Corallococcus caeni: one gene and its partner. The protein of the gene in region 2 interacts with the protein of the main gene of each other region in a pairwise test. Links are inferred from orthologs where the notes say so. Each region holds a gene or a part of one and is shown on either strand. Other genes may lie near its edges.

Region 1 (6,868 bases), on a different replicon or contig from region 2:
GCATGGGCCAGCAGCGCCGGCAGCGCGAGCTGCACCGGCGTGGCCACGGACAGCGCCGCGTCCGCCACGTCCTCCAGCCGGGCCAGGGCCTCGTCGCGCGCGTGCGCGGGGCCGCCCACGTGCAGCCACGCCAGCTTGAGGCCGGGCAGGCCCGCCACCTTGGACAGGCCGGAGAGCGAGAACGTCAGGCACGGCAGGGGCCGCCCCGCCACGGACGTCACCCTCCCCGCCTCCGCGTCCCACGCGAAGTCGGAGAACACCTCGTCGCTGATGAGCGCCAGGCCGTGGCGCGCGCACACGTCCGCGAGCGAGTGGAGCTCGTCCTCGTGCAGGAAGTGGCCCGTGGGGTTGCCCGGGTTCACCACCAGCACCGCGCGGGTGCGCGCGTCCACGGCGGCCTCCACCTGCCCCGCGTCCAGCCCGAAGCCATGCACGGCGGGCAGGCGGAAGGAGCGCGCGTGCACGCCCTCCAGGCGCGCCAGCACGTCCACCAGGGGGTAGCCCGGCGCGGGGACGAGGACGTTGTCCCCGGGGTCGCACAGGAGCTTCAGGAGCCAGCCGTAGGCCTCGCTGGTGCTGGCCCCGAGGACGACGTGCGCGGCCTCCACGGGCGGGCCCCGCCGGGACAGGTGCGCGGCCACGGCATGGCGCGCGGACGGCAGGCCGAAGGGCTCCGGTGCGTAGACGAAGGGCGAGGGCGTGGAGCCGCCCTCCCTGCCCGGCCGCGCCGGTAGGGCGCCGTCACGGGCCGCCGCGCCCTGCGACGGGCCGCCGCGTCCTGCGACGGGCTCCGGGAGAAGGGAGGAAGCCGTTGGCGACGCCGCGCCCGCCAGCAGCAGCTCCGCGGCGGGCAGGGGCAGCCCCACGCGGGTGGGATTGGTCTCCGCCAGGTCCAGCAGGGGCAGCCCGCGCGCGAGGCGCTCGGCGACGGCCTGGGAGAGCGGGTTGGGGGTGCGCGGGAAGGCGGTGCGGAGCGAGAAGCGGCTCACAGCCCCGTCTGGAGCATGGCGCTGGCCACGCGGCGGATCAGCTCGCGGCGCAGCTCCAGGCGGCAGTGCTCGATGGCCTTCTCGTGAGGCCGGGGCAGCTCCGGGTCGCGGGTGCGGATCGCGGTGCGCAGGACCAGCTCGACCTTCGTCGGCTCGATCTGGAACAGCCGAGGACCGTCTTTCTGGAGGAAGTAGGACAGCCCGCGCTGTTCGATGAGCTTCTGGAAGAAGCGTCGGACGTCCGCGAGGAGCGTGATGTCGATGATGTCCGCCATTCGTGCCGGCTTTCTCGCGCGGAAAAAACGGGCCGTCCAGATCACGGCCACCACCACGCGAAAACTTGCGCGACCTGTAGCACGCGCCTTTCCGGCGAACGCGGCGGAGGCCGATTTATCGGGCCCGCGCGCGTTCAGGCACCAGCGGCGCCAGCGCCCGCCGGAACGCCAGGCGGCGCATTCTCGGATCCTCCACATACGGCACGGGACCCAGCACCTCCACCCCGTGGCGGGCCTCCAGGTAGCGCCGGTTGTCCCGCTCCGCCAGGTCGCGTCCGGGCACCCCGCGCGACAGCACCACCGCGCGCACGGGCACCTTGCGCGCCGCCAGCGCCTCCAGCGACAGCGCCACGTGGTTGAGCGTGCCCAGCCCCGCGCGCGCCACCAGCACCACCGGCAGACGGAAGGCCTGGATGAGGTCCACCACGTCGCGCTTCGAGTCCACCGGGACGAACAGCCCCCCTGCCCCCTCCACCACCACCGTCCCGCCCTTCAGCCGCTTCCATGCCGCGAGCGTCATCCTGAAGTCCGGCTCCCTCCCCAGCCGGGCCGCCGCGATGCCCGGGGCCAGCGGCGCCTTGAAGCGGTGAGGACACACGGCGTCCACCGGCAGCGTGCTGCCCGCGGCCTCGCGCATCGCCAGCGCGTCCGACGGGGCCTTCAGCGACGCGCAGCCGCTCTCGTAGGGCTTGAAGCCCTGGGGCGCGTAGCCCGCGTCCTTCAGGAGCGACAGCAGCGCGCACGACACCTGCGTCTTGCCCACGCCGGTGTCCGTGCCGGTGACGAAGAACTGGAGTGCTTCAGGGGCCACGGGAGACTCCCACCCGGCGCAGGACCTCCAGCGCCAGGTCGATGTGGCCCGTCGTGTGGGCCGCGGAGAGACAGAAGCGCAGGCGGCTGGTGCCGTCCGGCACGGTGGGCGGACGGATGGCCTTCACCAGCAGGCCCGCGTCGCGCAGGCGCTTCGCCGCGTCCAGCGCGCGCGAGGGCTCGCCCAGGATGACCGGGAAGATGGCGCTCCGGGGCTCGGCGGGCAGGCCCAGGGCGCGCAAGCCCTCGGTGAAGCGGTGGATGTGGCCCCACAGCCGCTCGCGCGGGGCCGGGTCGTGCTCCACCAGGCCCACCGCGCATTCGGCGCCGGCGCACAGGGCGGCGGGCAGCGCGGTGGAGTAGACGAACGGCCGCGCGCGGCTCACCAGCAGGTCCGCCACCGCGCGCGAGGTGGCCACATACGCCCCCAGCCCGCCCAGCGCCTTGCTCAGCGTGCCCATGCGCAGGTCCACCCGCTCCTCCACGCCCAGCGCCTCGCACAGCCCCGCGCCGCGAGCACCCAGGACGCCGGTGGCGTGCGCCTCGTCCACCATCAGCGCGGCGCCGTGGGCCTCGCACGCGGCCACCAGCTCGCGCAGCGGCGCCACGTCCCCGTCCATGGAGAAGACGCTGTCCGTGACGACCAGCTTGCGCCGCGCGGGCGTGTCCTCCAGCGCGCGGGTGAGCGCGGCCACGTCCGCGTGCGGGTAGACGACGACGCGCGCGCGCGACAGCCGGCAGCCGTCCACCAGCGAGGCGTGGTTGAGGGCGTCGGAGAACACCGCGTCGCCGGGGCCCACCAGCGCGGGCAGGATGCCGGTGTTGGCCGCGTAGCCGGAGTTGAAGAGGCGCACGGCCTCCGCGCGCTCGAAGCGGGCGAGCCGCGCCTCCAGCCGCTGGTGCGGCACCATGTCCCCCACCACCAGGCGGCTGGCGCCGGTGCCCACGCCGTAGCGCTCCAGCGCGGCGGCCACGGCGGCGCGCACGGCGGGCGACGCCGCGAGCCCCAGGTAGTCATTGGAGGAGAAGTTGACCAGCCGCTCGTCCCCCACGCGCACCTCCGCGCCCTGGGGGGAGTCGAGCGGCTCCAGCGCGCGGCGGAGGCCCTTCGCGGACAGGGCCTCCAGGTCCTCGCGCGCCCAGCGGTCCGCGACCTGCGTGACGGACTTCACCGGTCCTGCCGGGGCTCCAGGGGGCGGATGCCCGCCTTCTCCAGGAGCGCCATGTCCTGGGTGTACTCGGGGTTGCCGGTGGTGAGCAGCTTCTCCCCGAAGAAGAGCGAGTTGGCGCCCGCCATCATGCAGAGCAGCTGCGCCTCCTCGTTCATCTGCATGCGGCCCGCGGACAGGCGCACCATGGCCTGCGGCATGAGCAGGCGCGCGGTGGCGATGGTGCGCACCATGTCCACCGTCTCCACGCGGTGCTGATCCGCCAGCGGCGTCCCCTCCACCGGCACGAGCGCGTTGATGGGCACCGACTCCGGGTGCACCTCCTGGTTGGCCAGCGTGCGCAGCAGGTTGCAGCGGTCGTCCACGGACTCGCCCATGCCGATGATGCCGCCGCAGCACACGGAGATGCCCGCGTCGCGCACCCGGTTCAACGTCTTCAGCCGGTCGTCATAGGTGCGGGTGGAGATGATGTCGCCGTAGTGCTCCGGGGACGTGTCCAGGTTGTGGTTGTACGCGGACAGGCCCGCCTCGCGCAGGCGCTTCGCCTGGCTGTCGGTGAGCATGCCCAGCGTGGCGCACGCCTCCATGCCCAGGGCCCGGACGCCCTTCACCATCTCCAGCACGCTGTCGAACTGCGGGCCGTCCTTCACCTCGCGCCACGCGGCGCCCATGCAGAAGCGGGTGGCCCCGGCCTTGCGCGCCTGGGACGCGGCGGCCAGCACCTCCGGCACCGCCATCAGCTTCTCCGCCTTGACGCCCGTCTTGTAGCGCGCGGCCTGCGGGCAGTACGCGCAGTCCTCCGGACACCCACCCGTCTTGATGGAGAGCAGCGAACACAGCTGCACCTTGTTCTCCACGAACACCTGCCGGTGCACCGTCTGCGCCTTGTGCACCAGATCCAGCAGCGGCAACTGGTACAGGGCCTTCACCTCCGCGAGCGACCAGTCGTGCCGCACCGTCACCCCTTCCGGAGCGGGGGCGGCGTGGTGGGCGTGGCCGTGGAAGGACTCGGCGGTGTCGGACATGCGGGCTCCTTGGGAGGCGTCAGGAGGCCGACGGTGCGTGGCCCGGAGGCCATTGTCAACGCTCTCGCGACAGGGGGTTGACGAGTGTCCTTCCCCCCTCTGGGAGGCCTGTCCCGAAGCCCGCAAAGACAGAAGGGACGTCCGTACGTGACGGACGTCCCTGGCTGTCTCCCGCCTCATCGGTCGAGGAGCCCTGCGAGCTAGACGTGGACGCGACGGCCGCGGCCGGCGAGGCCCACGAGGAACAGCACGACCAGTGCGCCCAGGACGGAGAACAGCAGGCCCGTGGGGTGCAGGTCGAACATCCGGCCGTCACGCGAGAAGAGCGAACCCACGAAACCGCCCACGAACGAACCGGCGATGCCCAGCAACGTGGTGGCGATGAGCCCCATCGACTGGTTGCCCGGCATGATGGCACGAGCGATCAGACCCGCGACCAGACCAATCACCAGAAACGCGATAATCCCCATGACACTCTCCCTGTGTGGGGGGCTCGCTCTGTGCGACGCCCGTGGTCCAGAAAGTGGGTTGCCCCCCCCTGTGGGGCAACCCGCTACCTGATCCACGACAACCTGCCTGCCTGCTCTCCTGGCGTGGCCCGTCTTCGGCCGGGGAAACGTCAGGGGTCTGGGGTAGACACCTCGACCCATGGCGAAGGCGAAGACGCACTACACCTGTCAGGCCTGCGGCTACCAGACGGCGAAGTGGCTCGGGAAGTGTCCGGACTGCGGGGCCTGGAGCTCGCTCCTGGAGGAGACCGAAGCGAAGGTGGACGACAAGCGCCCGGCCTGGGGCGCGTCGGGGGGGGCTTCAAGGCCGGTGAAGCTCCAGGACGTCACGGGGGAGACGGAGGTGCGCCGCAGGACGGGCATCGCGGAGTTCGACCGCGTCCTGGGCGGCGGCGTGGTGGGCGGTTCGCTGGTGCTGCTGGGCGGAGACCCCGGCATCGGCAAGTCCACGCTGCTCTTGGCGGCGCTGGACAAGCTGGCGCGGCACGGGCCGGTGCTCTACGTGTCGGGTGAAGAGAGCCTCCGGCAGACGAAGATGCGCGCGGAGCGCCTGCGGGTGGAAAGCGAGGCCATCCACCTGTTCGCGGAGACGGACGCGGACCGCGTGCTCCAGGCGGCGGAGGCCCTGAAGCCGCAGGCGCTGGTGGTGGACTCCATCCAGACCATGTACCTGCCGGAATTGGGCAACGCGCCGGGCAGCATCACCCAGGTGCGCGAGGTGGCGGGCCGGCTGATGGCGTTCGCCAAGCGCAGCGGGGTGCCCACGTTCCTGGTGGGGCACGTGACGAAGGAGGGCTCCATCGCGGGTCCCCGGGTGCTGGAGCACATGGTGGACACGGTCCTCTACTTCGAGGGCGAGCGGGGCCACCCGTTCCGGCTCCTGCGCGCGCACAAGAACCGCTTCGGCAGCACCAACGAGATTGGCGTCTTCGAGATGAAGGGCGCGGGGCTGGTGGAGGTGGCGGACCCCTCCGCGCTGTTCCTCTCTGAGCGGCCGCAGGGCAAGTCCGGCAGCGTGGTGACGAGCACGCTCAACGGCACGCGGCCGCTCCTGGTGGAGGTGCAGGCGCTGGTGGCGCCCACGGGCTACGGCACCGCGAGGCGCACGGCGATTGGCGTGGACGGCAACCGCGTGGCGCTGCTGGCGGCGGTGCTGGAGAAGAAGGAGGAGATTCCGCTGGTGGGCTGCGACCTGTTCGTCAACGTGGCGGGCGGCATGCAGCTGAGCGAACCGGCGTGCGACCTGGCGGTGTGCGCGGCGCTGGTGAGCAGCCTGCAGAACCGGCCGCTGGACGCGAAGACGCTGGTGCTGGGGGAGGTGGGGCTCGCGGGCGAGGTGCGCGCGGTGGGCCAGGTGGATTCAAGGCTCGCGGAGGCCGCGAAGATGGGCTTCCAGCGGGTGGTGCTGCCAGCAGGCAGCGCGCGGCGCGTGGAGGAGACGAAGCTCCAGGTGGTGGGCGTGGAGACCCTGAGCGAAGCCTTGTCCGCGATGTTCGACTGACGGGCGAAAGCGTCAGTGTTTGCGCAGCATCCAGGACACGTCCGGCACGCGCGTGGGTTTGCGCAGGGTCGGCAGGTCGAAGAAGGCGTCGCGGCCCAGGGTGGCGATGAGCTGGCTTTCCGCGGCGTCGCCCTCCGGGGTCATGGCCTGGGTGGGGAGTTCGTAGGGCTGGACGAGGACGAGGCCGCCATCGAGTGACTGGCGCTGGGACGCGGGGATGGCGTCCAGGCGCGGGCCGAAGAGGTCCACGAAGGGGGCGCCGAAGACGTTGCGCCAGTAGAGGCCGGAGAGGCCCTCGCTGTAGTCGCGCAGGTTGAAGTCGAGCCTGGAGCCAAAACCATCTTCATTCGGCACGATGCGCCAGTTCTTGCGCTCGAAGTCGGCATCAAGTCCGGATTGGGCAAGAGGGGAGCCCAGCAGGTGCATGATTTCGATGACCTGCCGCAGATGGGCCTCGCGCCACCGGGCCTTGCCGGCCTCCACAATCGAAGTCTGCCAGGTGAAGGTGCCGATGAAGGGGTACTGCCCCTGGGTCTCGGGGGAGAAATGAATGAAGTCCCGATCCGTCTTCGCCCCGATGAAGAAGCGCT
Region 2 (6,872 bases):
CCTCCGCCACCAGCGCGAAGGCCTCCTCCCAGGAGAGGGGCGTGTAGTGGGCCGCGCCCTCGCGGAGCACCATGGGGTGCGTGAGCCGGCCCGCCTTGCCCAGCCACAGGTCGGACTGCTCCGCCAGCCGCGCCACGCTCCACTCGCGGAAGAACTCCGGCGTCACGCGCTCCTGCGTGCCCTCCTCCGCCACTGCCTTCGCGCCGTTCTCGCAGTACTCCTGCACGGACCGGTGGGATGGATCCGGCCACGCGCACCCCGGACAGTCGAAGCCGTCACTCTGGTTGATCTTCCAGACGAGCTTGCCGCCGCGCCACGGGCCCGCCTCGGACAGCACGTGCTTGAACGCGCTCAGCACCGCGGGCACCCCGCCCGCCACCGTCTTCACCGGCCCCACGTCCGGAGCCCGAGCCTCCAGCGGTGTCTGCGCCGCCGGCACCGCCAGTGCGTTCCCGCCCCCGTCCTGTCCCTGCTCCATGTCCCACCTCTTCGCGCGGCGGGACTCTACCGCGCCCGCGCCTTCCCGGCAGGCCGGGGCCTTCGCCGCTGCCATCCAGGTAATCCGCTATTTCAAGTCTACCTGGGAGCATGCAGGATGGATTTCACGCGGAGTGCCCCCGGCGCTCCGTGTCACCCCGCTTCAGGAGGCACCCCCATGAAGGCCTTCCGCTCCGCCGTCGTCGCCGCGCTGTTCCTGTCCCTCCCCGCCCTGGCCGCCCCGGTGGTCCACAGCATCTGGTCCAGCCGCGGCCTCTACGTCGACGACAACACCGGTCACTACACTGTGACGAGCTCCAACGCGGTCGTCGCCTGGAACCAGTCCACCAACACCGCGTTCGTGAACTTCCACGGGTTCGCGGGCGGCAACGAGTACGACTTCGAGCTGGTGGGCTCGCCCGCCATCGCGACCAGCGTGGACGACATCAGCGGCATCTGGAACATCCGCCGCAACGGCGCGTTCATCTGCACGGGTTGCTCGGGCACCGCGTACGGCCTGAGCCTGCCCGTCGGCAACTACTTCAAGTTCTACGACTCCACGAACGTGTTCCACTTCAGCGCCTACATCGACGCGCGCAAGGACTACTGACGCACGGCGTCCAGCCGGCTCCGGAGTGACGCTGTCCCTGCACGCAAGCCCCCCGCGGCCCCGGGGGTTCGGTTAGGGTGGGCGCCCCCTTCTCCAGGAGTCTTCCGCATGTCCCGCATCATCCGCGCCTCTCGCGGCACCACCCTCTCCTGCAAGGGCTGGGTGCAGGAGGCCGCGCTCCGGATGCTGATGAACAACCTCGACCCGGAGGTGGCCGAGCAGCCCGGGGACCTGGTCGTCTACGGCGGCACCGGCAAGGCCGCCCGGGACTGGCCCTCGTTCGACCGCATCGTCGCGAGCCTCCAGAGCCTCACCGACGAGGAGACGCTGCTCGTGCAGTCCGGCAAGCCCGTGGGCATCCTGCGCACGCACCCGGACGCGCCGCGCGTGCTCATCGCCAACTCCAACCTCGTGGGCCACTGGGCCAACTGGGAGCACTTCCACGAGCTGGAGAAGAAGGGCCTGATGATGTACGGCCAGATGACGGCCGGCTCGTGGATCTACATCGGCACGCAGGGCATCCTGCAGGGCACCTACGAGACCTTCGCCGCCGCGGGCCGCTTCCACTTCGGCAGCGAGGACCTGGCCGGCCGCCTCATCCTCTCCGGCGGCCTGGGCGGCATGGGCGGCGCGCAGCCTTTGGCCGCGACCATGAACAACGCCGTGTTCCTGGGCGTGGAGATTGATCCGCACCGCGCCCAGCGCCGCGTGGAGACGCGCTACCTGGACGTCGTGGCCAGGGACCTGGACGAGGCGCTGGCCCTGGCGAAGGACGCGCAACAGAAGCGCGTGGGCCGCTCCATCGCCATCATCGGCAACGCGGCGTCGGTGTTCCGGGAGCTGTACAAGCGCGGCATCAAGCCGGACCTCGTGACGGACCAGACGAGCGCGCACGACCCCCTCAACGGCTACATCCCCACGGACCTGTCGCTGGAGGCCGCCGCGGAGCTGCGCAAGCGCGACCCGGAGGGCTACGTGAAGCGCGCCCGCGAGTCGATGATCATGCACGTGCAGGCCATGAACGACTTCCAGGCCGCCGGCAGCCACGTCTTCGACTACGGCAACAACCTGCGCGGCCAGGCGAAGGTGGGCGGCATGCAGAACGCCTTCGAGTTCCCCGGCTTCGTGCCCGCGTACATCCGCCCGCTGTTCTGCGAGGGCCTGGGGCCCTTCCGCTGGGTGGCGCTGTCCGGAGACCCGGAGGACATCCGCCGCACGGACCGCGCGGTGCGCGAACTGTTCCCGCAGAAGGCGTCGCTCAACCGCTGGCTGGACATGGCCCAGGAGCGCGTGGCGTTCCAGGGCCTGCCCGCGCGCATCTGCTGGCTGGGCTACGGCGAGCGCGCCAAGGCGGGCCTCGCCTTCAACGAGCTGGTCCGCAAGGGCGAGGTGAAGGCGCCCATCGTGATTGGCCGCGACCACCTGGACTGCGGCAGCGTGGCGTCCCCCAACCGCGAGACGGAGGCCATGAAGGACGGCTCGGACGCGGTGGCGGACTGGCCCATCCTCAACGCGCTGGTGAACGCGGTGAACGGCGCGTCGTGGGTGTCGTTCCACCACGGCGGCGGCGTGGGCATGGGCTACTCGCTGCACGCGGGCCAGGTCATCGTCGCGGACGGCACGCCGGAGGCCGCGCGCCGCATCGAGCGCGTGCTCACGTCCGACCCCGGCATGGGCGTGCTCCGTCACGCGGACGCGGGCTACCCGGAGGCCATCGACGTGGCGAAGGAGCGGGGCGTGCGCATTCCCGGCCTCACCGCCTAGAGTGCGCCGGATGCCACGACGCGTCCCAGCCTTCGTGATGACAGCGGTGATGGGGGTGCTCGCCGGCTGCACGCCCACCACCGCCGGGCCCATGGTGATGCGCATGGGCCCGGGCATGCCCGACGAGAACTTCTTCCAGCTGGGCCTGCGCGCCGGTCCCCGCCTCAACGCCCCGCAGCTGTCGGAGCGCGGGGAGAACAGCACGTTCCAGGGCGACGCGAAGCCCTTCCAGAATGATCAGTGGGGCATCGACCTGGACGGCTCGGTGACGGTGCCCGTGGACGACCGGCTGTCGTGGCACCTGGGCCTGCAGGGCGAGTTCGTCGGCCTGCCGGTGCCCGCCTACGGCGTCTACACGGGCGTTTCGTATTACGTCGGCTCGGAGCGGCTGGGCCTGTCCCCGGCCCTCTCCGTGCGGGGCGCGTCCGACTTCGGCCTGGGAAACAACGACAGCACCAGCAGCCTCTTCGGCGTGGAGGCCACCTGCGCCTTCACCGTGCAGCCGGAGCCCGGCATGTCGCTGGGCCTGGTGCCGTTCTTCAGCGTGCAGCAGTCGCTGGTGAACCCCGGCTCGCAGGTGACGACGCACTTCTACGGCGCCGTGGTGGCGGCGCAGGTCAAGTTCGGCGAGACGCGCACGAAGGTGGAGCTGTCCGGCGGCTTCGGCCGGGCGCGTTCGGGTGACACGAGCTGGAACGCGCCTGTCGTGGGCGTGCGCGGAGGACGCTAGAGCATGGAAGCCCTGGACCTGTGGGTGCGCAACACCTCCGAGGTGCTCACCGTGGAGGGCACCCACCGCGAGCCCGCGGAAGCCGCCCTCACCCCGCGCCCGGGCGCGGGCATTGGCGTGAAGGACGGGCGCGTGGCCTACGTGGGCCCGGAGTCCGGCCTCCCCAGGGGCGCGCTCACGGACGCGACAGAGCTCATCGACGCCGAGGGCGGCTTCGTGGGCCCGGGGTTCGTGGATCCACACACGCACCTCGTCTTCGCGGGCGAGCGCTCCGCGGAGTTCGACCTGCGCAACCAGGGCGCCACGTACCTGGAGATTGCCAAGGCGGGCGGCGGCATCGTCAACACGGTGAGCGCCACGCGCGCGGCGAGCGAGGAGCAGCTGGCCACGCTCGCCCTGCCCCGCCTGGAGCGGCTGCTGGCGCAGGGCGTGACGACCGCGGAGGTGAAGAGCGGCTACGGCCTGTCGCTGAACGACGAGCTGAAGATGCTGCGCGCGGTGCGCCGCTTGAGCGCGCTGTCACCGCTGGAGCTGGTGCCCACGCTCCTGTGCGCGCACGCCGTGCCCGCGGAGTACAAGGACCGCCGCGCCGAGTACCTGGACCTCTGCATCAACGAAATCCTGCCCGCCGTGGCGCGCGAGGGCCTGGCGCGCTTCTGCGACGTCTTCACGGAGGAGAGCGCCTTCACCGTGGACGAGTCGCGCCGCCTGCTCAACGCGGCCAAGGCGCTGGGGCTCACGCCGCGCCTGCACGCGGATCAGCTCACCGCATGTGGTGCCTCGGCGCTGGCCGCGGAGGTGGGCGCCGCCAGCGCGGACCACCTGGAGCAGGTGACGGACGAGGGCATCCGCGCGCTCGCCGCCGCGAACGTCACCGCCGTGCTCGTGCCCACCTCCACCCTCTTCCTGCGCATGCGCCCCTACGCGCCCGGCCGGAAGCTGCGCGACGCGGGCGTCAACATTGCTTTGGGTTCAAACGTGAATCCCGGTTCTTCCATGACGGAGAACACGGCGCTGGTGCTGGGGCTCGCCTGCCTGGAGAACGGGCTGTCAGCCGCGGAGGCCTACTGGGCCGCCACCCGAGGGGCCGCGCAATGCTTGGGGTTGCAACGGCAGGGACGACTGGCCGTGGGTGATGCGGGCGACCTTGTTGTCTTCGCCTGTCGCAGCTACAGGCATCTGCCTTATCATCTGGGTATCAGTCACGCGCGCGTGGTGGTGAAGGGTGGACGTGTGGTGTTTCGCGCGCGAATGAATCACTGCCCCTGAGTGGATGCCGCTGAACAACTGGCATCGGCCGAGGGGGCAGGTGGAACTTCCCTCGTGGGCCGGCCGTTGTAGAGATCAGCTGCCACCATGTGCCGATTATTTGGATTCAGATCCGCTGTTCCCGCCGCTGTGCACACCGCCCTGGTCACGGAGAGGAATTCCCTCCTCATCCAGTCGCGTGAGCACAAGGACGGCTGGGGTATCGCCACCTACGGACAGGAGTGCTCGCCGCTCGTCGCGCATGGTGTGGGCCCCGCGCACAGCGACCCGGACTTCGAGCGCGTGTCGAGCCAGGTGAGCGCGCGCACCGTGGTGGCGCACATCCGTCAGGCGAGCGTGGGCGCGGTGGAGCTGCGCAACTCGCACCCGTTCTACTTCGGCCGCTGGTCCTTCGTGCACAACGGCACGCTGCGCGAGTTCGCGAAGCACAAGGCCACCGTGGAGGCGCTCATCCACCCGGAGCTGCGCGTCAACATCAAGGGCACGACGGACAGCGAGCGCTGCTTCTACCTCTTCCTGTCGCGGCTGTCGGCGCGCGGGCCGCTCGACGGCACGGTGAGCGTGGAGGCGATGGCGCAGGCGCTCGCGGAGACGATGACGCTGGTGTCCACGCTGACGGACGTGCCGGGGAGCCGCGAGCCGAAGGAGCGCTCCGCGATGAACTTCCTCGTCACGGACGGCGAGGCGATGGTGGCCACGCGCCGCAACCGCACCCTCTTCATCTCCTCCGGAATCGGCGGTTGCCCGGAGTCCCTGCGCGCGCCCAACACGGGCGTGCCGCTGCAGCAGTTCCTCGTGGCCAGCGAGTCGCTTTGCGGCGGGCCCCACTGGGTCCAGGTGGATGAAGAGGACGTGGTGGGCGTGGACTCGCGGCTCGTGTTCCACCGCTGGAAGGTGCAGACGCTGGCGGACGGGGTGTTGAACCCGCGGCCGCAGGCCCAGCGCTCCCTGGCCTGATTCAGCCCAGCCACGCGTCGAGCAGTGCCGCGGGACGCGCGCCGAAGGCCTCCACGTCGAGGCTCCGCGCGTCCTCGCCCTCATGGCGCAGCGTGACGCGCAGGAAGTCGCGCGGCGCGGCCTGGGGGATGCGGTCCAACCACTCCACCAGCATCGCGTGGTCGCCGCCCACCAGGTCCAGGAACCCGGTGGCGTACAGCTCGTCGTAGTCCGTCAGGCGGTAGAGGTCCGCGTGGTACAGCGGGATGCGGCCCTCGTACGGGTACACGATGGCGAAGGTGGGGCTGGCCACCTCGGATTGCGCGACGCCCGCCCCTTCCGCCACGCCGCGCACCAGGTGCGTCTTGCCCGCGCCCAGGTCGCCAATCAGCCCCACGAAGTCCCCGGGCTGGAGCAGCTGCCCCAGCTTCACGCCCAGCCGGTGCGTCTCCTCCGGCGAAGGAGACACGAGCCGCCGCGAGCGCGTGGGCTGCTCCGCTCCGCTCATCGCTCCCACCGCGTCCACACGTGGCCCAGGCCCACCAGGAGGTCCGTGGCGATGAGGCCCATCAGCCCGCGCTGCTGCGCCATCAGGTCGCCCGCCAGCCCGTGCGCGTAGACGGCCGTCCGCGCGGACCTGGGCAGCGGGATGCCCTGCGCGAGCAACGCGCCGCACACGCCCGACAGCACGTCGCCCGTGCCGCCCGTGGCCATGCCCGCGTTGCCGGTGGGGTTGATGTACACGCGCCCGCCGGCCTCCGCGATGAGCGTGCGCGAGCCCTTGAGCACCACCGTGACGTTGAGCGACGTGGCCATGTTGAGCGCCACGCCCACGCGGTGCGCCTGCACGTCCTTCGTCGTCCGGCCCCAAAGCCGAGCCATCTCCCCCGGGTGCGGCGTGAGCAGCACGGGCCCCTTCGCCTGCCGCAGGACCTTGAGGTCCTCCGCCACCGCGTTGAGCGCGTCCGCGTCCAGCACCGCGGGCACCTCCACCGACGCCAGCAGGTCGCCAATCAGCGCGCCCGTCTCCGGCCCCCGGGGGATGCCCGGCCCCATCACCAGCGCGTCCTTGCCCTCCAGCGCGGC

What was found.
Region 1: the proteins of AABA78_RS28510 (region 2) and bioB interact in binary tests that used the Escherichia coli proteins (3 or more experiments, as listed by UniProt). The link is inferred for Corallococcus caeni from one-to-one orthologs.

The regions. Positions count from the first base shown.
Region 1 is NZ_BTTW01000011.1:120,615-127,482, reverse strand. The notes cover bases 2,256-5,133. They hold bioB (biotin synthase BioB), read right to left. Parts: upstream 4,269-5,133; coding sequence 3,243-4,268; downstream 2,256-3,242. Other genes in these bases: radA (DNA repair protein RadA), read left to right, coding at 4,917-5,133; AABA78_RS34760 (GlsB/YeaQ/YmgE family stress response membrane protein), read right to left, coding at 4,469-4,738; bioF (8-amino-7-oxononanoate synthase), read right to left, coding at 2,256-3,246. Also shown: AABA78_RS34785 (pyridoxal phosphate-dependent aminotransferase), read right to left, coding at 1-989; AABA78_RS34780 (hypothetical protein), read right to left, coding at 986-1,264; bioD (dethiobiotin synthase), read right to left, coding at 1,380-2,075; more of bioF, read right to left, coding at 2,065-2,255; more of radA, read left to right, coding at 5,134-6,278; AABA78_RS34750 (hypothetical protein), read right to left, coding at 6,291-6,868. UniProt on the Escherichia coli protein: Catalyzes the conversion of dethiobiotin (DTB) to biotin by the insertion of a sulfur atom into dethiobiotin via a radical-based mechanism.
Region 2 is NZ_BTTW01000007.1:352,788-359,659, reverse strand. Bases 3,991-6,872 are described here. They hold AABA78_RS28510 (class II glutamine amidotransferase), read left to right. Parts: upstream 3,991-4,937; coding sequence 4,938-5,807; downstream 5,808-6,872. Other genes in these bases: AABA78_RS28500 (NAD(P)H-hydrate dehydratase), read right to left, coding at 6,291-6,872; tsaE (tRNA (adenosine(37)-N6)-threonylcarbamoyltransferase complex ATPase subunit type 1 TsaE), read right to left, coding at 5,809-6,294; hutI (imidazolonepropionase), read left to right, coding at 3,991-4,850. Outside these bases: AABA78_RS28535 (FdhF/YdeP family oxidoreductase), read right to left, coding at 1-478; AABA78_RS28530 (hypothetical protein), read left to right, coding at 656-1,087; hutU (urocanate hydratase), read left to right, coding at 1,196-2,851; AABA78_RS28520 (hypothetical protein), read left to right, coding at 2,862-3,581; more of hutI, read left to right, coding at 3,585-3,990.